Regions from separate parts of the Paracoccus jiaweipingae genome, predicted to be linked through region 2. Evidence: riboswitches for the same ligand, from Rfam matches in the RefSeq annotation. Region 2 holds a riboswitch; each other region holds the start of a gene.

Region 1 (7,969 bases), on a different contig from region 2:
TGGCCTCGGCCAGCCCGCGCCGGTTGGCGCTGCTGGCGCAGATCGGCTATCGCCCCGCCCGCATCGCCCCCGCCGATATTGACGAGACACCGCATCGCGGCGAACCCCCGCGCGCCTTTGCCGAACGCATGGCCCGCGAAAAGGCGCTGGCCGTCGCCCACGGCCCGGATGAACTGGTCCTTGCCGGCGACACGGTCGTTGCCGCTGGCCCGCGCATTCTGGGCAAGCCCGAAACGGCCGACGAGGCGCGTCGCTTTTTACAATTGCTGTCGGGGCGTCGGCACCGCGTCATCACATCCGTTGCGCTGCGCGATGCAACCCGGACGCGCCTGCGGATCGTGGCCAGCACCGTGCGTTTCCTGCCGCTGACCGCCGCCCGAATCGACGCTTATCTGGACAGCGGCGAATGGCAGGGCAAGGCTGGCGGCTATGCCATCCAAGGTGCTGCCTCGGCCTTTATCCCTTGGATTCAAGGCTCATTCACCGCCATTGTCGGCCTGCCGCTGGCCGAAACCTCTGCCTTGCTGGCCTCGGCCGGCCTGCACCCGGAACACCCCGCATGAAACATGTTGTTATCGGCCAATGGCGCGGCCACCCCGCCGCGGCCCTGTTCCTTGACCGTCAGCTGGACCAGCTGATCATCGCCCCTGACGCGCTGACCGCGCTGCCGCCCGGCACCATTTGCCGTGGCATCGTCGACCGCTTGGTCAAGGGACAGGGCGGCGTGTTCCTGCGCCTGCCCGAGGGGCAGCGCGGATTTTTGCGCAGCAAGGGCGGCCTGCGCGAGGGGCAGCCGCTGATCGTGCAGGTCTCGGGCGTGCCCGAGGACGGCAAGGCGGTTCCGGTCAGCGACCGTTTCCTGCTGCGCGGGCGCCATGTCATTGTGACGCCCGGTGCGCCGGGGGTGAATGTTTCGCGCCAGATCAAGGATGAAGCGCTGCGCACCGCGCTGTCCGATCTGGTGCGCGATCTGCACCCCGGCGATGACAGCACGACTGGCGTCATCATCCGCAGCGCCGCCGCCGATGCCGATGACGCCGACATCACCGCTGAACTGGCCCCGCTGCTGGACCTGGCGCAGGCGCTGACCGCCGATCTGGCCGGGGACCCGCAGATCCTGCTGGACGCGCCCCAACCTACCGATACCGCCTGGCAGGACTGGTCCGACCCCGCCCCCGACGGGATCGAGGATGGGCCGGATGCCTTTGACCACAGCGGCGCCAGCGAAGCGGTTGATGCCCTGCTGTCACCGCGGGTTGATCTTGGCGGCGGGGCCTTCGCCTTTATCGAACCAACCCGGGCCGCGATCTGTATCGACGTCAATACCGGCAGCGACCATTCCCCCGCCGCCGCGCTGAAGGCCAATATCGCCATGGCCCGCGACCTGCCGCGCCAGTTGCGCCTGCGCGGGCTTGGCGGGCAGGTGGTGGTCGATTTTGCCCCGGTTTCCAAGCGCGACCGTGGCACCATCGAACAAGTTCTGCGCGCCGCCGCCCGCCCCGAAGGCGGCGCGATGACGGTCATCGGCTGGACGGCCATGGGCCTGTTCGAGGTCAACCGCAAGCGCGACCGCGTCCCCCTGACACGGCTGGCCGAGGGCGCATGACCCGCTGTCCGATCTGCGGCAAACCCGCCGACCCGAAATTGCGGCCGTTCTGTTCGAAACGCTGCGCCGACATTGACCTGGCGCGCTGGCTGCGCGGCGATTACGCCATCCCCGGCGAGCCGGCGGGAACACCCGAAACCGAGGATTGATTTTTTCCGATTTTGGGCTGGACAGGGCCGGCTGGGTCGGCTACCTACCCGCCTACGCCAGCCGCAAGGCTGCGATGCCCGGATAGCTCAGTTGGTAGAGCAGCGGATTGAAAATCCGCGTGTCGGTGGTTCGAATCCGCCTCCGGGCACCACCTCTCCCCCCCCCCACACACGAAACATGCCCCGCAATCGTTTGCGTCTGGTTCAGACCGGTCTTTTCGCGTCGACCTTACGGCCTGTGCGGGGCATGGCGGCGCGTTCGGGCCATTGCATCGGCGGGGCCAAGCGGTTACAGGCTTTAGCTGTCGGTTTCCGTAAGGAATTGAAAGGGAATCCGCCGCGGTTTTGCCGCGAACCGGAACTGCCCCCGCAACTGTAGGCGGCGAGGAACCAGCGACATGCCACTGTGGGCTTGCCCATGGGAAGGCCGCCAGTCCCCGCGACCCGCCAGTCAGGAGACCTGCCGACATCGTTTAGCTTGAACCGGGCGGGGCGCCCGGAGAGGTGCCAGATGTTGTTTCCCTGCGGCCCCGCCATGCCGGACCCTGCATTTGCGGGGCGATACGGCATGATCCGGCGATCTTTCCCTGCCTTGCCGCAAATCCGGGAATATCATTCATGACCGCTTTTCCGACCCTGCGCCTTGCCGGCGCTGCCGGGCTGTTTCTGGCCGCCACGCTGCCGGCCATGGCCGCGACCACCTATCCGCTGACGCTGGAAAATTGCGGCGTTCAGGTCAGCTTTGACCACGCCCCCGACAGCGCCGTGACCATCGGTCAGTCCGCGACCGAGACGATGTATGCGCTGGGTCTGGGCGACAAGGTCAAGGGGACCTCGGTCTGGTTTACCGATGTGCTGCCTCAATATCGCGCCCTCAATGACGGGATCGAACGGATGGCAGATAACGACCCCAGCTTTGAAAGCGTCGTCGCCAAAAAGCCGGGGCTGGTTGCGTCGCAATATGAATGGTATGTCGGGCCGCAGGGGGTGGTCGGCACGCGCGAACAATTCGCGGATCTGGGTATCCCGACCTATATCATGGCCGCCGACTGTGCCGGGAAGGACAATTCCAAAGGCTCGGACGGGACCCGCGCGGCGATGTTCAGCATGGATAGCGTGTATCAGGGCGTTCGGGACCTTGCCCGCATCTTTGACCACCCCGAAGCTGGCGAGGCGCTGGTCGATCAGCTGCGCCAGCGCGAACAGGCCGCCATCGACAAGGCGGGCGCGCTGGGGGTGCGCGATGTACCGGCGCTGTTCTGGTTTTCCTCGGCCGATCTTCAGGGCGATCCTTATGTCGCCGGGCGCAAAGGCCCGCCGGGTTACATGATGGCGGCGCTGGGGCTGCGCAATGTGATCGAAAGCGACGAGGAATGGCCGACCGTGGGCTGGGAAACCATCGCCCGCGCCAACCCCGCCATCATCGTGGTCGCAAAAATGAGCCGCCGCCGCTTTGACGCCGATGACGTGGACAAAAAGCTGGAATTCCTGAAAACCGACCCGGTGGCCAGCCAGATCGACGCGGTCAGAAACAACCGCATCGTGGTGCTGGACGCGCATTCGATGGACCCGTCAATCCGCAACATCACCGCGATCGAGGAACTGGCGCAGGCGCTGGATGGCTTTGACCTGAAATGAGCCGCAGCATGATGGCTGCCGCAATCTGGGCCGGGCTGGGGCTGGCGGGGCTGGTTCTGGCGTTGCTGGCCGGGGTGGCGCTTGGCGAAACCCCGGTTACCCCGGCGGCCATCCGTGCCGCGCTGGCCAATCACCTGTGGTCGGCGGGGCTGGCGGTGGACCCGATTGAACAGGGTATTATCTGGGCTTACCGGGTGCCGCGCACGCTGGTCGCGGCCAGTTGCGGGGCCGGGCTGGCGCTGGCCGGGCTGGTCTTGCAGGCTTTGGTGCGCAATGCGCTGGCCGACCCCTATCTGCTGGGGGTGTCGGCGGGGGCCTCGACCGGGGCGGTGGCGGTGACGCTGATGGGGCTTGGCGGCGGGCTGATCGGCATGTCCGGAGGGGCGTTTCTGGGGGCGGCGCTGGCGTTTTCGCTGGTGGCGCTGCTGGCGCGGGCCTCGGGCGGGGGGGCGGCGCAGATGGTGCTGGCCGGGGTGGCCGGGTCACAGCTGTTCAATGCGCTGACCTCGTTCCTGATCGCGCGTTCCGCCAATGCCGAACAGGCGCGCGGCATCATGTTCTGGCTGCTTGGCAACCTGTCGGGGGTGCGCTGGCCCGATGTGACGCTGGCCGCGCCGGTGGCGCTGGCGGGGGCGGTGGTCTGTCTGGCGCATATCCGGGTGCTGGATGCCTTTGCCTTCGGTCACGAGGCCGCCGCCGCGCTTGGCCTTGCCGTGCGGCGGGTGCAGCTGGTGCTGATCGGCGCGGTTACGCTGATGACGGCGGTGATGGTCAGCCTTGTCGGGTCCATCGGTTTTGTCGGGCTGGTGATCCCCCATGCGATGCGCTTTATCGTCGGGCCGCGCCATGTCCGGCTGGTGCCGGCGACCGCGCTGGCGGGGGCGGTGTTTCTGATCGGCGCCGATATTGCGGCGCGGATGCTGATCCCCGGTCAGGTGGTGCCCATTGGCGTGGTCACGGCGCTGGTCGGGGCGCCGGGTTTCGCGCTGATCCTGCTGCGCGGAAAGGTGCGGACATGAGGCTGACAGCCCGCAATCTGGGCTGGTCGGTGCGCGGCCGCCCCATCGTCAGCGACGTGTCGCTTGGCATAAATCCCGGCGAGACCTTTGGCCTGATCGGGCCGAACGGGTCGGGCAAATCCACGCTGCTGCGGCTGCTGGCGGGGCTGTTGCCGCGCGCGCAGGGGCAGGTCACGCTGGACGGCACCGACCTGCGCGCCATGCCCCGGCGCCAGATTGCGCGCCGTATTGCCATGGTCCAGCAGCAGGGCGACACCCCCGAGGCCCTGCGCGTGCGCGACGTGGCCGAACTGGGGCGCACCCCGTGGCTGGGGCCGCTGTCGGTGTTTTCGGACCGCGATCACGCCATTGTCGACGCAGCACTGGCCGCCACCGGCATGACCGCGCTGGCGCAGCGGCCGTGGTCGGCCCTGTCGGGGGGCGAACGCCAGCGCAGCCAGATCGCCCGCGCGCTGGCACAGCGTCCGGCGCTGTTGCTGCTGGACGAACCCACCAACCATCTGGACATTCACCACCAGCTGTCGCTGTTGCGGCTGGTGGATGAATTGCCGGTCACCGTGGTCATTGCGCTGCATGACCTGAATCAGGCGCTTGGCTGTGACAGGCTGGGGGTGATGCAGGACGGCAGGCTGGTCACGGTGGGACCACCGCGTCAGGTTCTGACCCCCGACCGCATTGCCCGCATCTTTCGCGTCGGCGCCCGCGCCCTGCACGACCCGGCCGATGACGCGCTGCATTACCGTTTTCACGACCTCAGGGAATGACCGATGAAACCGCTTCTTGCCGCTTTGCTGATCGCCGCCGGCCCGGCGCTGGCCGAAACCCACGATATCGACATGCTGAACCGCGGTGCCACTGGCCCGATGGTGTTCGAACCGGCCTATCTGCGCATTGCGCCGGGCGATACGCTGCGCTTTTTGCCGACCCAGCCGGGCCATAACGCCGCCACGCTGGACGGCATGATCCCCGCCGGCGCCACCCCGTTCAAGTCGCGGATCAACCGCGAATTCAGCGTCACGCTGGATTTGCCGGGCGCCTATGGCATCTATTGCCAGCCGCATCTGGGGATGGGCATGGTGATGGTGGTCGAGGTGGGCGACGGCCCGTTCGACCTGCCCCTGCCCGACAGCCTGCCACAGCGCGCCCGCGACCGCTTTGACGCCATCCTGTCCGGGCGGCCCTGAGATGGGCGACAATTTCCACCTGCGCGAGGAGATCCGCGCCTATTGGTCGCGCCGCGCCGCGCGGTTTGATCTGGCCTTTGGCCACCGCATTTCCGACCGCGCGGCACCGGCATGGGCGGCGCCGATACGCGCCCATCTTGGCCCGGCGCCGCAACAGGTGCTGGAACTGGCCTGCGGCACCGGCGAGGTGACAGCCCTGCTGCACCAGCTTGGCCATCAGGTCACGGCGCTGGATTTCGCGGAACCTATGCTGGAACAGGCGCGGGCCAAACATGCCGGCAAGGACCGGCTGCGCTTTGTTCATGCCGATGCCGAAAACACCATGGAACCCGATGCGCATTACGATGCCATCCTGTGCCGGCATCTGGTCTGGACACTGACCGACCCGCAGGCGGCCTTTGCCGACTGGCTGCGGGTGCTGCGGCCCGGCGGGCGGCTGGTGATCTTTGACGGCGACTGGACGCGTCCGGCCAGACCCGGTCTGGCGCGGCTGCTGGCGCTGTGGGACCGGCTGTCGCCCGACCCTTATCATGACGACGCGCTGGGGCAGGCCCATGCCGGGATCATGCGGCAACTGCCCTTCGGTCACGGGCTGCGCTTTGATCAGCTGGCCGGGATGCTGTCACAGGCTGGCTTTGACCGGATCGGTCAGCTGCCATATGCCCCCATCGCCCGCGCCCAGCGCCGGGGTCAGGGGCTGCGCAACCGGCTGCGCACGCGGGTTCATCACCGCTTTATCCTGACCGCGTCCAGACCCGGTTAGGTCAGGGACAGAGGCGTCGCCGTCGGGGCCAGCCCGGTGCCGCACAGGTCGCCGCAAGAAAACGGCGGCCTGTAACCTGCCTGTCACAGAACGGCCCTAGGGTTTGCGGCGCAACAGCCAACGGAGCGCATCATGCAGCCCAAAGCCATTCTTCTTGCCGCCACCGCCCTTGCCGCCCTGCCCCTGACGGGCCAGGCGCAAGAGCTTGCCTTTTCCCCCGTGCCCTTTGCCGCCGATGACGCCGCCAAGCGTCAGGTGCTGGCCTCGGACAAGGTGACGGTGGATGGCAAGGATTACCCCATCGCCTATCACGTTCTGGCCCGCACCGGCGACAAGCTGGGCGATGGCGTGTTCGGCGCGCTGATCGACCGTGACGGCAAGGTCGTCACCTCCGAGGACGGGTCGGAACACCTGTCGGTGGATGCCGATTTCACCTCGCTGATTCGCAAGGGGGACAAACTGTATGCGGTGACGCATTTCGAATCGCGCCCCGGTGCGATTTATGTCACCGAACTGACGCAGGACGGGGACGGCAAGCTGACCGCCACCAAGACCAGCCCGGTCGATTTCGCGCAGCAAGGCGGCCTGTGGGTGCCCTGCGCCGGGTCGGTCACGCCCTGGGGCAACCATCTGGGCGGCGAGGAATACCCCCCCAATGCCGAGGCCGTCGAGGCCGCCAATGACATCTCGGAAATCGACGAATATTACCGCCCGATGGCGCGTTTCTTCGGGCTGGACCCGGCGACCATGACGCTGGACGATTTCCGGGCCGCCTTTAACCCCTATGCCTATGGCTTCCCGACCGAGATCACCATCGACGATCAGGGTCATGCCAGCGCCACCAAACATTACGCGATGGGCCGCGTCGCGATCGAACTGGCCCATGTCATGCCCGACAACAAGACCGTCTATATTACCGATGACGGCACCAATGTCGGCCTTTACAAATTCATCGCGGATCAGGCCGGCAAGCTGGATGCAGGCACGCTCTATGCCGCGAAATGGACCCAGACCGCCGATCAGGACGCCGGCGAGGCCGATATCGACTGGGTCGAACTGGGCCATGCGACCAGCGACGAGGTCCGCAAGCTGATCGACGCCAAGACCCGCTTTGCCGATATTTTCGAGGTCGCGGACATGGCCGAAGACGGCAGCTGCGCGGACGGCTTCACCCCCTCGATCGCCGAGGATGTGCATCAGTGCCTGAAGGTGAAACCGGGCATGGAACTGGCCGCCGCGACGCTGGAAACCCGCCGTTACGCCGCCATCAAAGGCGCGACGCTGGAATTCCGCAAGATGGAAGGCTTTACTTGGAACCCGCAAAAGAACGAGGCCTATCTGGCCATGTCCGAGGTCTCGAAAGGGATGGAAGACGCCGGGAAACAGGATCTGGGTGGCAGCAACGACATTCGCCTGACCCAGAACAAATGCGGCGCGGTTTATGCCCTGTCGATGGATGACAGCTTTAACGTCAGCAAAATGCGCACGCTGCTGACCGGCAAACCGGTCGATGACGCGGTCAACAGCTGCGATATTGACGGCATCGCCAACCCCGACAACCTGACCTTTATCGACGGTTATGACACGCTGATCATTGGTGAAGATACCGG
Region 2 (7,969 bases):
TCAGCTTGACGACGCGGTAATTGTTGTTGATCAGGTCGCCCGGCGCCAGCAACTGTCCCGCCCCGGCGGCGGGCAGGGCGGGCATCAGCACCGTGCGGTCGGGCGGGGCCAGAACCGTCGGCGCCGGCAGATCGGCACCCGCCGCAACCGCATCACGCAGCGCATCAGCCGACGCATCCGGCGGCGGCGCCAGCACCGTGGCTTCGGCCATATCCGGGGTTCTGTCCGGGGCCGAACGCGGCGGGGTGACAGGCCGGTCAGAGGGCTGTGACATCGTCCGCCCCCCCTGCCACCGCCACCCCGCCAGGCGCGTCATCAGCCTTGCCGCCGTTGCTGGCCGGACGACAGGTCAGCACCAGCAGCGTCACATTGTCATGCGCGCCACGGCGCAGGGCCTCGTCCATCAGCGATCTGGCGATGTCTTGCGGGCGGCCGGGGCGGGCCATGAACGCCGCCAGTTCCGCATCGCCAAGATGTTCGGTCAGACCGTCGGTGCAGATCAGAAAGCGGTCGCCGGGCCGGGTCACGCCGGTCACCATTTCGGTGCGCAGATGCGGGCCGATGCCCACGGCACGGGTGATCACGTTGCGGCGCGGCCAGCGGCGTGCCTGTTCCTCGGACATCAGGCCGGCGGCGATCATGGCCTGAACCTCGCTGTGGTCCTGGGTCAGGCGGATCAGATCGGCATCGCGCCACAGATAGACCCGGCTGTCACCGGCCCAGACACAGGCAAAGGCGCTGCCAAACACCGTCAGCGCCGCCACCGTGGCGCCGATCTGGTCCAGCCCGCGCTGGTCGGCATGGCTGCGGATGGCGTCATGCGCCCGCGTCAGCCGGTCACCCAGCCGCGCCCGCTGGTCCTGTGCGGAAACCGGCACCCCCATCGTCGCCGCCTGCGCCGCGATCATGGCGCTGGCGACATCGCCGCCGCGATGCCCGCCCATGCCATCGGCCACCAGCCACAACCCGGCGCGGGGCAGGCACAGCATGTCGTCCTCGTTCGTGTCGCGAATCTTGCCGCGATGGCTGCATCCGCCGCAGGCGATATGCAGGTCGGTCGGCACCTGATCGGCCCCGCCGCCGCAATCGCAGGGGGCACAGAACACGCCGATACCGCTGCCTAGAACTGCCATCGCACCTGCCCGCTGATGCCGACGCTGTTCAACTGGTCGCCATGGCGCAGGTCGATGCGTCCGCTGGCGCTGAACTGGCGCGGGGCGCGGGCGCTGCCGGCATCCAGCACCTTGAGGTAATTCGCCCCCAGGCTCAGCTCGCCATAGGTGTCCAGATGGTCCGAGCTCAGCATCTGCGGCTCGAACTCGGGGTGGCCCTGCCATGAAAAGACCGACTGCATGGATTTGGTAAAATCACGATAGACCGTCACCGTGGCATAGGTGGTCAGCGCCGAATCGCCCGATGGCCGCACCCGGCTGTGCGACAAGCTGGCCCCGGCAAAGCCGACGCGGGTGGTGTTGTCGCGGAAATCCAGCTGATAGCCGTCGTCGAACCGGACCGACCCCGATTGCGACCGCGTCACCGCAAAGCCGGCGGTGGGCACCACCTGCCAGCCCTGCTGCGGCAGGCTGAACGCATAACTGACCGAGCCGCTGAACGTGCGCGCGCGGCTGGAAAAGCGGCTGTCATTCAGCCCCAGCCCGGCCCCGATCACCGGGCTGTTGCGCAGGTCGAAATCGGTGTTCTCGTAACGGTATTGCAGGTCGGCGGCCCATTGCCCGCGGGTGGCACTGACATAGACCCCGGCATAGCTTTGGGTGAAATCGGCCCTTGTCGTGCTGGCCAGAACCGAGGTCAGCCGCGACGAATTGGACGGGTCGATGGCATAGACCGGCTGGCTGGTGCGCCCGCTATTGACCCCGGCAATCGCCCCCAGCGCGATGTTCCAGCCCTGCAAAGGCCGGTCGGCGCAGGCCAGATCGGCACCGACCTGCATCCCGGTATAGGTGGCGCTGATCTGGCTGTCGAAGCGGTTGATGCCATTGCCGGTCGACCCGGTGGCATCGGCCCGCCCGCCGACGGCGCGACCCCAGGCACCCGGCCCGCAGTGACGTTCGCCGGGGTTGGCGGCCAGCCCGACGACATAGGGGCTGGACGGGCGGTTGATCACCGACCCGATCAGCGACTGGGTCAGGGCAATATTGCCAAACAGGGCGCCGATGGCGGGGTTGGTCTGGCTGACAATGACCAGATCGCCACTGGCCGCGTCCTGATCCAGCGAATAGACGATGCGTTCATTCGCCGCCCCGACCGGGTCGAAGCGATAGGTAAAATCGCTTTGCCTGCGATAGGCGGCGTCGATATCCAGCACCTTCACCCGCGTTCCGATGCGATAACCGGGGTCCAGCGTCAGCACGTCAAAGCCAAAGGACAAATGCCCTTTCACCGCGCCGCCGCGCACAATGATCTGGTCCGCGCGGCGCTGCGCCAGATCAAGGTCCAGACGATAGCTGCCATTCCCGGTCAGCCCGCCATTAACCACCAGCCGGTCGGTGGCGCGCCCGTTGCTGAGGGTGACCAGACCGTCATTGTATAATCCGGGCCCGGCGGTGGCCGCGGGGCCAGTCACCGCAGGACCAGTCACCGCGGGGCCAGTGGCGGACAGCGCATCGCGCCCCGGCAGGCCCGGCGCCGGGGCGTCAGGGACCGGCAGGCGCCCGATCCGGGTCCGGCCACCGGCCCTGATCACACCGTCGCGGCCATTGCGAACCTGCCCGTCAATGCGCCCCCCGGCCACGGCCAGCTCGCCCCGGTTATCGACGCCATCGCGGGCCGTCAGCACGCTGTCGGCCAGCACCCAGACCGTGCCACGGTTCAACAGGCCGCCCGTCCACAGATCGCCCTCGATCGTGACCTTGCCGCTGGTGTCGTTGCGCAGCGACCCCACCCGGCCCGACAGCCGTGCCGTGCCGCGATTGCCCAGAACGCCCTGCACCGTGCCGCCCCGCAGCGCCAGATCGCCGGCATTGAACAGATCGCCCGTCACCGTGCCGTCCAGCCGGGCGGTGCCGCTGTTCAGCACATCGCCCTGAAACCGCCCGGTCCCGGTCAGAGTGCCGGTATTGCGGACATCGCCGCGCAGATCGCCGTCATTGACCAGCGTGCCGCCATTTTGCACCGGGCTGTCGACCGCCAGCGCGCCATCCCCGGTCACGGTGATCGTTCCACCCGTGCGCCCGGTCAGGCTGCGCAGCCGCAGATCGCCGGTGACGGTCAGCGACCCGCCCTTGCGGTTGGTGACATCATCGGCACGCCCGGTCAGCACCGCCTCGCCGCGATTGTCCAGATCGCCCGCGATCCGGCGGCGGCTGATCAGGGTGCCACTGTTGTCGATATCGCCGGTGATCACGCCCGAGGCCTCCAGCCGGCCGCTGTTATCGACATTGCCGGTCAGGCCGCCATTCACGGTCAGGGTGCCGCGATTATCGACGCCCCCGGTCGCGGTCAGCCGGTCGCGACGCCGCACCAGCAGGTCGCCTTCGTTCACCACGCTGCCTGCGGTCAGCTGACCACGGGTCAGGATGGTGCCACCGGCCTTGCCGACCAGCCGCCCGACCTGCCCCGACAGCGCCGCGCTGCCGGTGTTTTCCAGCAGCCCGGTAGTCTGTCCGTCGGAAACCAGCGTGCCACCGTTGAACAGATCGCCCTGAACGGTGGCCCCGGCGCGGTTGGTCATCTGGCCGGAATTCACCACCTGCCCGGTCAGCGTGCCGCCATTCACCAGCCGCCCGCCATCGGTATTGCCAAAGCGGTCCGCGCTGGCGCTGCCCCCGGCATCGACCCGCATCAGCCCGCGATTGGTGACCTGCCCGGCCCCGGCCAGCACCCCGGTCGCGGTCACGATCACGGTGCCGCCATTGTCCAGATCGCTGCCCTGCATATCCAGCCGGTCGCGGATCGACAGATCGGCCCCCCTGGCATTGCTTAGCCCGTCGGAAATGACCGAGGGCTTGTCGATCCGCATCTTGCCAAGGTTGCGCGCCCGGCCCGACATCTCGACCGCGCCGGTGATGCGCGATCCGGCCTCCAGCACGATGCGGTCCGCGATGATCCGAAACCGCCCCAGCCCCCCGTCCGAGACCCGCCCGGCATTGCGAAACAACCCGCCAACCCGCAGCACGCTGTCGCGCGCGGTCTGGATCAGGCTGCCCCGGTTGATTACATCGCCGGTCACAAGGGCCTGCCCCTGCACCCCGACGACACCGGCATTGTCCAGCGTCCCGGCCATCTGGCCGCCATCCAGCCCAAGGTTGCCGCCCGCCGCATTGCGCAGGTCGGCCTCCAGCGTGCCGGCCAGCGCCATGCGCCCGGTATTGGTGGCGGGGCCGGTGACGGCCAGCCGCCGGTCGCGCGCCACGGTGACCTGACCGGCATTGTCCAGACGGGTCGCGGTCAACGCATCGCTGACGGTCAGATCCGCGCCGCGTTCATTGCTGATGGCGCCGGTGCTGCCCGCCAGCGTGGCCGTGCCGCGGTTGGTCAGCCGCCCCGAGACGCCGCCGCGCGCCGTCAACTGGCCGTCATTGACCACATCAGCCACCAGCAGGCCGTCGCTGGTCAGGCGGCCCTGATTACCGATCCCCCCAGCCACCGCCAGCCGCGCACCGCTGGCAACGGTCAGGTCGCCCGCATTGGCCAGCGTTTCCATCCGGGTGTTGCCGGTGATGCCGATCCCGGCGCCCGCCGCATTGGTCACCCGACCGGCGCGACCGGCGATCCAGGCCTGTCCGCGATTGTCCAGCGCCCCGGCCAGAACGCCGCTGCTAACCAGCCGGCCCCGGTTGACGACATCGCCCGCAAGGCGACCGCCATTGTCGATCTGCCCGGTGTTTTCCACCCCGGTCGCGGTCAGCACCTGCCCCGCGCCCACCGTCACCCTGCCCGCATTGCGGATGCCCGCCGCGACCAGATCGCCGGTCAGGCTGGTGCTGGCATTTTCCAGATTGGTCAGGTCGCCGGTAATCCGCCCGGCCAGTTCTGCCCGGCCCGCATTCCCCAGCGCCCCGGTCAGCCGCCCGGTCAGCCGCAGCGTCCCCGTCGCCGCCTGATCGACATCGCCCGCCAGCACCCCGGCCACCGTCAGCGTGCCGGAATTGGAAATGCCGGTGCGGGCGGTCATGCGGGCCTCGGGGCGGATGCTGACCGTGCCTGCATTCTCAAGCCGGTCCAGCGCCAGATCGCCCGCCAGCGACAGCACCGCCCGCGCGGCATTGTCCAGCACACCACCGATCCGCCCGGCGATATGCGCCGTGCCGCGATTGACCAGCCCACCGCCGATCTGGCCGCCCATCGCCAGATGGCCGTCATTGCTGACAGTGCCGGTCACGGTGCCGGCGATGTTCAGCGTGCCGCTGTTGTCAGCATCGCCCTGATGGCGGCCCTGCACCGACAGGGTGCCTGCATTGCGCAACCGGCCCGTGGTCTGGCCCGCATGGGTAAAGATGCTGTCAGCGGCGATGCGCAGATCGACCGCCGCGTCGGATTGCCCGGCATAGGTCACCATCCCCGGCCCGGACACCGCGAAACTGCCCGACAGGGCGCTGTCGATAAACAGCCGCGCCAGCGGCGGCCCCCCGACGCGGTCGCCGGTGCCGGACGGCGTGGCACCGCCCTCGGGTTCGGCCGGGCCTTCCATCAGGCGCGGGCCGCGCAGGATCGTCGGCACGACCATCGGCACAGGCAGATCCGTTGACGGGGTTTCGACCGGCACGACCTCGCCGGGCGGCGACGGGGATGGCGGGGCAAAGCGCAATTCGGCCACCCCGCCCGCGGGCGCGACCAGCCGCCCGCCACCCAGCCGATAGGTGCCACCCTGCACCTGCATCCCGGCAACGGCGATATCGCCATCCAGCGTCAGAACCACCGGGGCATCGCCGGACGGCGGGGCCAGCACCGCGACATCGCCCGGCGCAAAGGCCAGATGCCCGCCACCGCGCGCATCGGCCCAGACCGCATCGGTCAGGTTCCACGGTCCGCTGACCGGGTCCAGCCCGGCATTGTCACCGGCGCCATTGTCCAGAAATGCCACCCGCCCCAGCGCCGGTCCCGACACCGCCAGCCACATGGCCAGCCCGGATGACAGCGCCGCGCCGCCCAAGACCCATGCTGAAAAACGACCCTGCCCGCCCCGCATCGCGCCCTCGTATTCATCCACCAGCGGTTTAACACCATTATGTCGGCTATACTAGGGCGTGAAACGCCTGTCAGCGCGCGACGTGGTCTGGCCAGTTTTGCTTGCCTTTCCGGCGCGGCCAGCGGATATTCGCGCATGACGGTCCCCCGCCAAGGGGTGAAAAGGGAACGCGGTGAAATGCCGCGACTGCCCCCGCAACTGTAAGCGGCCAGCGGGCCGCAACGCGCCACTGGCCCCGGCTGGGAAGGCTGCTGCCCGCCACGACCCGCAAGTCAGGAGACCTGCCGTCACCTGCCACAGGGCCACGCGCCCATTGCCGGTTTTCCGGCCCCAAATATTTCGCCGTCGGGGATGACGGCACGGAGGGATGAACATGCATATCGAACCCGGACTGGTCGCCGGCGCGAAAATCGTGCTGAGCTATGCCACGGCCGCCACGGCCGCCGCCTATGTCCTCAAGCAATCCGTGGATGCGGTGCGCGAACAGGGCGCCATCTCGCTTGCTGGCCGCGCGCTGATCGCCACCGCCGCCGTCTTGACCTTTTTCGAGATCCTGCCCCATTACCCCGTCGGCGTGTCCGAGGTGCATTTCATCCTTGGTTCAACCCTGTTCCTGATCCTTGGCGCGGCACCCGCGGCCATCGGTCTGGCGCTGGGGCTGTTGGTGCAGGGGCTGTTCTTTGCGCCCTTCGACCTGCCGCAATACGGCATGAACGTGACCACGCTGCTGGTGCCGCTGTTCGCGGTCGAGGCGCTGGCCCGTCGCATCATCGCCCCGCACACGCCCTATGTCGATCTGCGCTATCGTCAGGCGCTGGCGCTGTCGACCACCTATCAGGCCGGGGTGGTCGCATGGGTGGCGTTCTGGGCGCTGTATGGTCAGGGTTTCGGGTCGGAAAACCTGCAAAGCATCGTGACCTTCGGCGGTGCCTATATGCTGGTCATCATTGTCGAGCCGCTGGCCGATCTGGCGGTTCTGGCCGCCGCCAAGGCCCTGCACGGGCTGGCCGGGTCCGGCTGGGTCACGCATCGCCTGCATCACAGCGCCTGACAGGATTTCACAAATCTGTCACAACCGTTTACGATCAGGGCGCGCCCGAGGGCGCGCCTTTTTCCATGCCCGGCCCGGTCACTGCCGACCGGCCGCCGGTCCCCGCCCACCGCCGCCCCGGCCCTTGTCGCAAAGGTTTCGCCATGTCCCGACTGCTGGCCGCCCTGTTCTGGCTTGCGCTTTGCCCGGCGCTGGCCGCCCCCCGCCCCGCCGGGGCCGAACCGCCGCCGGTGCGGCTGGTCGCCGCCGGCAGCCTGACCGCCGCGCTTGGCGATGTGGCACAGGTCTTTGCCGACAGCACCAATCAGCCGGTGCAGACCCGGTTCGGCCCGTCCGGGCTGATGCGGCAACAGATCGAACAGGGGCTGCCGGCCGACCTGTTTGCCTCGGCCAATATGGCGCATCCGGGGGCGCTGCACGATGCCGGGCTGTCCGGGCCGGTGGTGGTGTTTGCGCGCAACCGCCTGTGCGCGCTGGCGCAGCCGGGGCTGGGGCTGACGACCGACACGCTGCTGGATGCGATGCTGGACCCGGCGCTGCGGCTTGGCACCGCGACCCCCGGCGCGGACCCGGCGGGCGATTACGCCTGGCGGCTGTTCGACCGGGCCGAGGCCCTGCGCCCCCATGCCGGTGCGGCGCTGAAGGCCAAGGCGCTGCAACTGACCGGCGGGCCGGACAGCGCCACGCCGCCGCAGGGGCGCAACCTGTATGGCTGGGTGATGACCGAACACCGCGCCGACCTGTTTCTGACCTATTGCACCAACGCCATG
Region 3 (7,969 bases), on a different contig from region 2:
GAATAGGACCGCGCGTGAACCGCCTCCATGAAGGCGATATTGGTCAGCACCGCTTCCTCGTGCGGGGTCACGGCGTCGGGCATCAGGGAAATGGCGCCGATGGTGTTTTGCACCGTGTCCAGCAGGGTCAGGCCGGTAAAGACCCGGATCGTCAGCTGGCGTTCCTGCGCCGTCAGCGTGCCCCAGCTGGGAATGTCATTGGACAGCGGCACCTTTTCGGGCAGCCAGAAATTGCCGGTCAGCCGGTTCCAGACCTCAAGGTCCTTGTCGTCCTGAAGCCGGTTCCAGTTCACCGCGCTGATCGGGGGCATTTTCGTCTGGATATTCATGGGGTCATCTTTCCTGTGCGCGGCGTCAAAGGGTGCAGGACACACAGCCCTGAACCTCGGTTCCTTCCAGCGCCATCTGACGCAGGCGGATGTAATAGATGGTCTTGATGCCTTTCTTCCACGCATAGATCTGGGCGCGGTTGATGTCGCGCGTGGTCGCGGTGTCGCGGAAGAACAGCGTCAGCGACAGGCCCTGATCGACATGCTGTGTCGCGGCGGCATAGGTGTCGATGATCGCCTCGGCGCCGATTTCATAGGCGTCCTTGTAATAGTCCAGATTGTCATTGGTCATATAGGGCGCGGGGTAATAGACCCGGCCGATCTTGCCTTCCTTGCGGATCTCGATCCGCGAGGCGATGGGGTGGATCGAACTGGTCGAATCGTTGATATAGCTGATCGACCCGGTCGGCGGCACGGCTTGCAGGTTGCGGTTATACAACCCGCCCGCCATCACCTGCTGGCGCAGTTCGGCCCAATCCTCGCGCGTGGGAACGGTGATTTCGAAACGCTCGAACAGCGCCCGCACAGTGTCGGTTTCGGGCAGCCAGTCGCGTTCGGTATAGGTGTCGAAGAAACTGCCATCGGCATATTTCGACTCTTCGAACCCCTTGAAGGACACACCGCGTTCGCGCGCAATCCGGTTCGAGGCTTTCAGCGCGTGGAACAGGATGGTGGCGAAATAGATATTCGTGAAATCAATGCCTTCCGCGCTGCCATACTGGATGCGTTCACGCGCCAGAAAGCCATGCAGGTTCATCTGGCCCAGGCCGATGGCGTGGCTTTCGTCATTGCCGCGCCGGATCGAGGGCACGGAATCGATATGGCTTTGGTCCGACACCGCCGTCAGCGCGCGGATCGCGGTTTCCACGGTGGCGCCGAAATCCGGCCCGTCCATGACGCGCGCAATGTTCAGCGAGCCAAGGTTGCAGGAAATATCCGTCCCCAGATGCTTGTAAGACAGGTCGTCATTATATTCCGAGGCCTCGTTGACCTGAAGGATCTCGGAACACAGGTTCGACATGGTGATGCGCCCCTTGATCGGGTTGGCGCGGTTCACGTGATCCTCGAACATCAGATAGGGATAGCCGGATTCGAACTGGATTTCCGCGATGATCTCGAAGAATTTCCGCGCCCGGATCTTGGTTTTGCGGATGCGCTTGTCATCCACCATCTCGGCGTATTTTTCGGTGACCGAAATTTCCGAGAACGGCACCCCATAGACCTTCTGGATGTCATGCGGCGAAAACAGATACATATCGTCGTCGCGCTTGGCCAGTTCGAAGGTAATGTCGGGCACCACCACGCCAAGCGACAGCGTCTTGATGCGGATCTTTTCATCCGCGTTTTCGCGCTTGGTGTCCAGAAAGCGCAGAATATCAGGGTGATGCGCGTTCAGGTAAACCGCCCCGGCGCCCTGACGCGCGCCAAGCTGGTTGGCATAGCTGAAGCTGTCTTCCAGCAGCTTCATCACCGGAATAACGCCCGAGGACTGGTTTTCGATGCCCTTGATCGGCGCCCCCGATTCCCGCAGGTTGGTCAGCATCAGGGCGACGCCGCCGCCGCGTTTGGACAGTTGCAGCGCGCTGTTGATGCCGCGCCCGATGGATTCCATATTGTCTTCCAGCCGCAGCAGGAAACAGGAAATCAGCTCTCCGCGTTGGGCCTTGCCGGCATTCAGGAAGGTCGGCGTCGCGGGCTGGAACCGCCCGGCGATGATTTCCTCCATCAGGTTCATGGCCATGGTTTCATCGCCCGCCGCCAGCGTCAGCGCCACCATGCAGACCCGGTCCTCATAGCGTTCCAGGAAACGCTTTCCGTCGCGGGTTTTCAGCGTATAGCTGGTGTAATATTTGAATGCCCCCAGGAAGGTGCGGAACCGGAACTTGCGGGCATAGGCCGTGTCCCAGATCTTCTGAATGAAGGCTTCGCTGTATTGGGCCAGAACGTCGGCCTCGTAATAGCCCTCATCGACCAGATAGCCCAGTTTTTCCTTCAGCGAATGAAAGAAAACCGTGTTCTGGTTCACATGTTGCAGGAAATACTGACGCGCGGCCTTGCGGTCGGCCTCGAAATTGATGCGCCCGTTTTCATCATACAGGTTCAGCATCGCGTTCAGCGCGTGGAAATCCATATCCGCGGGCGCGCGCGGGTCGGTCAGCACTTCGGTGCGGTCAAGGCTCAGGTCGTCCAAAATCGTTCCAATCCCTGTCTGACGCGGTCGGTATCCTCGGGTGTGCCGGCCAGTTCGAACCGGTACAGACAAGGCACCCCGCATTTCTTGGTGATCACATCGCCGGCACAGGCGAAAAACTGTCCAAAGTTGCGGTTTCCCCCGGCAATAACCCCGCGCAGCAGGGCGCGGTTGCCGGGATTGTTAAGAAAGTGGATCACGGGCTTGGGCACGGCGCCCCGGCCCGCATCATCGGCATAGGTCGGCACCACCAGCACATAGGGCCGGTCGATCACCGCATCGCGGGTAATTTCCAGCGCCGGCAATCCCAGACGTTCGATGAAGCGCCGGGTATTGCCGGACGCGGTCGAATAATAGGCCAGACCGCCCATATCCCCACCCATGTCATCGCGGATCAACCACCGCCGCGCCCGCGGCCCGCAGGGACCGCCCGCCCGGCCTTGGGTGCCTCAGTTCGCCAGGGCACCGATCATGTCGGGGCGGAACCCGGACCAGTGCTGTTCACCGGCCACGACCACCGGCACCTGACGATACCCCAGCGCGGTCACGCGGTCCATGGCCTCGGCATCCTCGGACAGGTCGATGACGGTGTAATCCAGCCCACGCTGTTCCAGCGCGCGATAGGTGGCGGTGCATTGGACGCAGGCGGGTTTCGAATAAACGGTGATCGTCATTGGTTCGGTCCTTGGTCTGAAGACGGAAAAAGCACAGCGGAATGATGCCGGTCCCAAGGCCCGCGCCACGCCGCCGGACCCTCCGCCCGGTGTCGGTTATCACGCGCCATGGCAGGTCTCCTGGCTTGTGGCGAAGGCGTCAACCCCACCTTCCCGGCCCCCGAAGGGACCAGTGGTAACCGGGGCGACAAACCACTTACAGTTGCGGGGGCAGCGACGGATTTCCACCGGCTTCCCATTTTCACCCCCGGCATCCGGGGGCACCATGACCACATCATTTAGATATGAACTGGCCAAAACTGTCAATATCGTGTGTGTGCCATCGGCTGCTTTTCTGTCACACAGGCTTGATCGGGCGGCAACCGCCGGTTGGGATTGCCGCGCATATCAGGGGGTTGGGGCAAAGATCAAACGCATTTCCCACGCCCATCGCGACCTGTGGCAGATTGCCATCACCTGGGCGCCGCGTTACCACCGCCAGCATGACGATACGCCGCCCCTTTCGCGCCCTGGCGCTTGTTTTCGCGCTGTTATCGGGCGGTCTGCCCGCCAGCGCGCATCCGCATGTGTTTATCGACGCTTCTTTCGCGCTGCTGTTTGACGGGCAGGGGCGGCTGGCGGCGATTCGGGTCTATTGGCTGTATGACGAATTCTATTCCCTCTCGATGATCGAGGACGCGCAGCTGGACCGCGACGGCGATGGCGAGCCGGACCCGGCGCGGCTGGCGGCATGGGCGGGCCATGATGTCGATTGGGCAGCGGGCTTTCCGGGCGATTTCACGCTGGAACAGGGTGGTCAGCCGCTGGCGCTGGACCGGCCTGTCGATCACAAGGCGGTCTGGCGCGATGGCCGCATCCTGACCATCCATACCCGCCCGCTGCATAAACCTGTGCCGGTGACGCGCGCCGCGCCGGTGGTGGCGCGGGCCTATGACCCCAGCTATTTCGTGGCCTATGACACGCCCGCCGACCCGGTGGTCAAGGGCCGCGACGATTGCACCATCACCCGGCGCAAGCCCGATGACAGCGGCCAGAAGGAATTGCTGGCCGAATTGTCCAGGCTGGACATGCAGACCGATTCCATCACCTTCATGCAGATGCCCGATGTGGGCGCGGCCTTTGCCGACCGGTTCGAGGTCACATGCGGCGCGCGCTGATCATTGCGCTGGCGGCGCTGCTGGCGCTGGGGCTTGGGTGGGTGCTGCTGCACCCGGCGGCGGTGTCGCAATGGGCGGCCACGCATCAGCGCGATGTCCAGAACGCGCTGGCCCGCGCCTTGCGCGCGCTGAAGGCGGGCGATGGCGGCGCGTGGCTGCTGTATCTGGGGCTGTGCTTTGGCTATGGCTTTGTTCATGCGGTGGGACCGGGGCATGGCAAGTTTCTGGTCGGCGCATACGGTCTGGCCCGCGACATTCCGGCGCGGCGGCTGGCAACGGTGTCGGCGCTGGCCGCGCTGGGGCAGGGGCTGATGGCGATTGCGCTGGTCGGGGCCGGGGTCACGGTGCTGAACCTGTCGCGCCGCCACATGACCGAGCTGGCCGAACAGCGTCTGGCCCCGCTGAGTTTCGCGCTGATCGGGCTGATCGGGCTGTGGCTGCTGTGGCGGGGCGCGCGGCGGTTGTGGCGGATGCGCCCGGCGCGCGGGGCGGGTCCGCACCATGCTGCCGCCTGCGGCCATGATCACGGGCATGACCACCACCACCATCATCACCACGATCATCACCACGATCATCACCACGACTACGATCATCACCACAGCGCGCCTGCCGATGCGGCGGTCTGCCCCGATTGCGGTCACGCCCATGCCCCCAGCCCACAGGCCATTGCCGCCGCGACCGGCTGGCGCGACATGGCGGCGCTGATCGCGGGCATTGCCGTGCGGCCTTGCAGCGGCGCGGTGTTGCTGTTGGTGCTGACCTGGCAGATGGGTATTTTCGCCGCCGGCATCTGGGGCGCGCTGGTCATGGCCATGGGCACGGCGGCGCTGACGGCGATGGTGGCAACCGCCAGCGTCACCCTGCGGCGCGGCGCGCTGGCGACGCTGACCCAGGCCCCGGCGCTGCGCATCGCCGCCGCCCTGTTCGAGCTGTCAGCCGGGCTGGCCATCGCGCTGCTGGCCGCGCTGCAACTGGGGCTGGCCTGAGGCCGCCCCCACGGGCCCACGAACCCACGGGCCCACGGGCCTTAGCCCGCGTCAGCCTGATCCATCAGCCCGCGCACCCAGCGTGCGCTGGCCCATGCCGCCGGAATACCCAAAAGCACCGCGACCCGGACCGACTGGACCGGATCAAGGCTGCCCAGACCGATGGCGTTGCCCATCAGCGCCAGCATGAACAGGTTGATCCACACCACGCCGCCCGCGAAGGGATACAGCAACAGCGCCAGTTTCCACAGCGGCCAGCGGCCCGGTTGCGGGGTGGTCATGTCATGTCCTTCCATGCTGCGGACAGGCGCCGCGCCACCAGCGCCGGAACCGCCGGGGCCAGACCGACCGGCGGCGTCACCGGGCCGGTCATGCCGGCCCTGGCAAGGGCGTCGGGGATGTCCTGCATGACATGCCCCGCTGCGGTGGCGAAAAACGGCAGGCACAGCGCCGGGCCGGGCAGGCGCGCGGCATCGGCCAGCCATGGCGGCTGTTCGATAAACCCGGTAACGACCTGCGCGAAACGCCCGGTCGCGGCAATGGCATCGGCAAAGCCGCGGCAGGCATTGGCCGCGGCCTCGCCCCGGCCCGAGCCATGCCCGGCCACGATCAGCGCCGTCTGCGCCGGATCAAGCCCGGCCCCCGCCGCCCCCGCCAGCGCCAGATCCAGCCCGATCTCCGGCAGGTCAGGGTCCAGCCCCAGCGGGTCGGTGACCTCGGCCAGATGGACACCGGCGGCGCGCAGGCGGCGCGGCATCTCGACCCGGGTGAACCAGCCATCGGCCATGAACAGCGGATAGATCAGCCGCGCATCGGTGATGCGCGACAGGCTGTCGGTGCAGGCCAGCGTCGCCCCGCTGACGCGCAGATCGGGCAACAGCGCGTCCACCCGCGCCGCCAGTGCCGCCACCGCCTGTTGCAGCGGCGCCGGATCGCCGGGCTGGCCATGGGCGATGATTGCTATGTCAGTGACTGGTGCCATCGCTGAAGGTAATCTTGTTCCAGACGTTATATTTGCCCGAGGGTTTGCGCATCGGCAAGCGCCGGACCTCGGCCAGCGTTTTGGCGTCATAGACGATCACCGCGCCGTCATCCTCCCACAGGGAGACAAGCGCATATTTGCCGTCGCGGGTGAATTCGGTATGGGCCAGCGTCTTGCCGGGTTCGGGGCGCAGGGTCCTGACGATTTCAAGGCTTTGCTTGTCGATGATATGCATCTTGTCCTTGTTCGGCCCGAAAAACACATCGGCCCAGACATAGGGCGAATTTTCATGGCTGCGCAGGAAAAACCCCGGCCCGTCGGTCTTGATCTGTCTGACCAGCGACCAGTCCTGCATGTCGATCACCGACAATACGCCCTCGTTCAGATGCGGACTGGCCATCACGCGGCGACCATCGCGCATCCAGGTGATGCCCGACCCCAGATGCGGCATCCCCGGCAGCGGCAGTTCCGCGATTTCGCGCCGCACATTCAGGTTCACCACCACGCCCTTGTCGCCCTTGCGATTGGCCCCGATCAGGGCGCTGTAATCGGGGGTGAAGAAGAAATCGTCCAGCGGTTCGTCGACCAGAATGCGGCGGCGGGCGAACAGTCCCTGCTGCGCGTCCAGCGATTCCTCCATCCCCTTTTCATAGCTGTGGACAAACCCCTCGTGGAAGGGGCCGGCCTGCGGGTCGGTGGCAACCTCCCAGATCTCGGGGGCGTCTTTCAGGGCCAGCACGAAACTTTTGCGCTGCGGCGCCTGATAGACGGCGCTGACCCGGCTGGCTGTGCCGTCGCGGGCAATGACGCTGATCACCCGGACCGGCGACAGATCGTCGGTCGACAGGATGGTCAGCGTGGCGGGCAGGTAATTGGCCACCGCCAGCCATTTGCCGTCATGGCTGATGGCGATATTGCGGCTGTTCAGCCCGGCGCGGACCTGACCGACCACCGACAGCGACCAGATATCGTATTTCTGCACCCAGCCATCGCGCGACATGACAAAGACAAAGCGCCCGTCTGGGCTGAATTTCGGCCCGCCATGCACCGCGTAAGGCGTGGCAAAGCGGTCCAGCACGTCGAATGTATCGCCGTCCAGAACGCTGACATGGTGATCGCCGGTTTCCACCACCAGCGTGATATTCATCGGATCGGCGGTAAAGCGCGGCGCGACCGAGGGGGCATAGTCCGGCGCCATCGCGCGGCTGGCGGCGATGTCATCCAGTGTCCAGTCCGGGGTTTGCGCCAGCGGCGCCTTGATATACCCCACCAGCGCGGCAATGCGGTCAGGCGACAGCTGGTCGGCAAAACCCGCCATTTGCGTGGCCGGGCGGCCTTGGGCGATCACCGCGTCCAGCCCTTTGACGCGGCCAAGCGTTTCGGGGATCAGCGCCGGGCCGGTGCCGCCAAGCCGGTTGTCACCGTGGCAGGCGGCGCAATGTTCGGCGTAATCGGCCGCCGCGCCGGTTGCCGCATCGGCCTGTGTCCCGGCCTGCGCGGCCAGCGGCACCGCCGCCAAAGCCGCCGCCAGCAGCGACAGCGCTGCACGGGGTTTGTCAGCGCCGGGCTTGGCAGCGCGGGGCTTAAAAGAATTTATGCGCCGGATCATGGCTTTTCCCCCGGAATGGCGTGACGGTCAGGCGGTCCGGG

What was found. A riboswitch is a leader RNA that binds a small molecule or an ion and turns the genes downstream of it on or off. The one in region 2 is predicted to bind cobalamin.
Region 1: another riboswitch for cobalamin. It lies ahead of ACFXP9_RS03985 (ABC transporter substrate-binding protein); the one in region 2 lies ahead of ACFXP9_RS10765 (energy-coupling factor ABC transporter permease).
Region 3: another riboswitch for cobalamin. It lies ahead of nrdH (glutaredoxin-like protein NrdH); the one in region 2 lies ahead of ACFXP9_RS10765 (energy-coupling factor ABC transporter permease).

What each region holds. Positions count from the first base shown of each region.
Region 1 covers NZ_JBISBS010000002.1:105,840-113,808, forward strand. The annotation lists gene ACFXP9_RS03965 (Maf family protein) at 1-563, shown strand, start outside; gene ACFXP9_RS03970 (ribonuclease E/G) at 560-1,606, shown strand; gene ACFXP9_RS03975 (DNA gyrase inhibitor YacG) at 1,603-1,755, shown strand; tRNA gene ACFXP9_RS03980 (tRNA-Phe) at 1,832-1,907, shown strand; cobalamin riboswitch at 2,045-2,237, shown strand; gene ACFXP9_RS03985 (ABC transporter substrate-binding protein) at 2,374-3,393, shown strand; gene ACFXP9_RS03990 (FecCD family ABC transporter permease) at 3,402-4,412, shown strand; gene ACFXP9_RS03995 (ABC transporter ATP-binding protein) at 4,409-5,176, shown strand; gene ACFXP9_RS04000 (pseudoazurin) at 5,180-5,596, shown strand; gene ACFXP9_RS04005 (class I SAM-dependent methyltransferase) at 5,598-6,359, shown strand; gene ACFXP9_RS04010 (PhoX family protein) at 6,492-7,969, shown strand, end outside.
Region 2 covers NZ_JBISBS010000005.1:212,258-220,226, forward strand. The annotation lists gene ACFXP9_RS10750 (serine/threonine-protein kinase) at 1-211, opposite strand, end outside; gene ACFXP9_RS10755 (PP2C family protein-serine/threonine phosphatase) at 258-1,133, opposite strand; gene ACFXP9_RS10760 (beta strand repeat-containing protein) at 1,121-6,169, opposite strand; cobalamin riboswitch at 6,271-6,451, shown strand; gene ACFXP9_RS10765 (energy-coupling factor ABC transporter permease) at 6,522-7,199, shown strand; gene ACFXP9_RS10770 (molybdate ABC transporter substrate-binding protein) at 7,343-7,969, shown strand, end outside.
Region 3 covers NZ_JBISBS010000003.1:74,543-82,511, forward strand. The annotation lists gene nrdF (class 1b ribonucleoside-diphosphate reductase subunit beta) at 1-329, opposite strand, end outside; gene nrdE (class 1b ribonucleoside-diphosphate reductase subunit alpha) at 355-2,460, opposite strand; gene nrdI (class Ib ribonucleoside-diphosphate reductase assembly flavoprotein NrdI) at 2,508-2,891, opposite strand; gene nrdH (glutaredoxin-like protein NrdH) at 2,970-3,194, opposite strand; cobalamin riboswitch at 3,288-3,477, opposite strand; gene ACFXP9_RS06490 (DUF1007 family protein) at 3,677-4,351, shown strand; gene ACFXP9_RS06495 (nickel/cobalt transporter) at 4,336-5,337, shown strand; gene ACFXP9_RS06500 (hypothetical protein) at 5,379-5,618, opposite strand; gene ACFXP9_RS06505 (sirohydrochlorin chelatase) at 5,615-6,319, opposite strand; gene ACFXP9_RS06510 (cytochrome D1 domain-containing protein) at 6,303-7,928, opposite strand; gene nirJ (heme d1 biosynthesis radical SAM protein NirJ) at 7,903-7,969, opposite strand, start outside.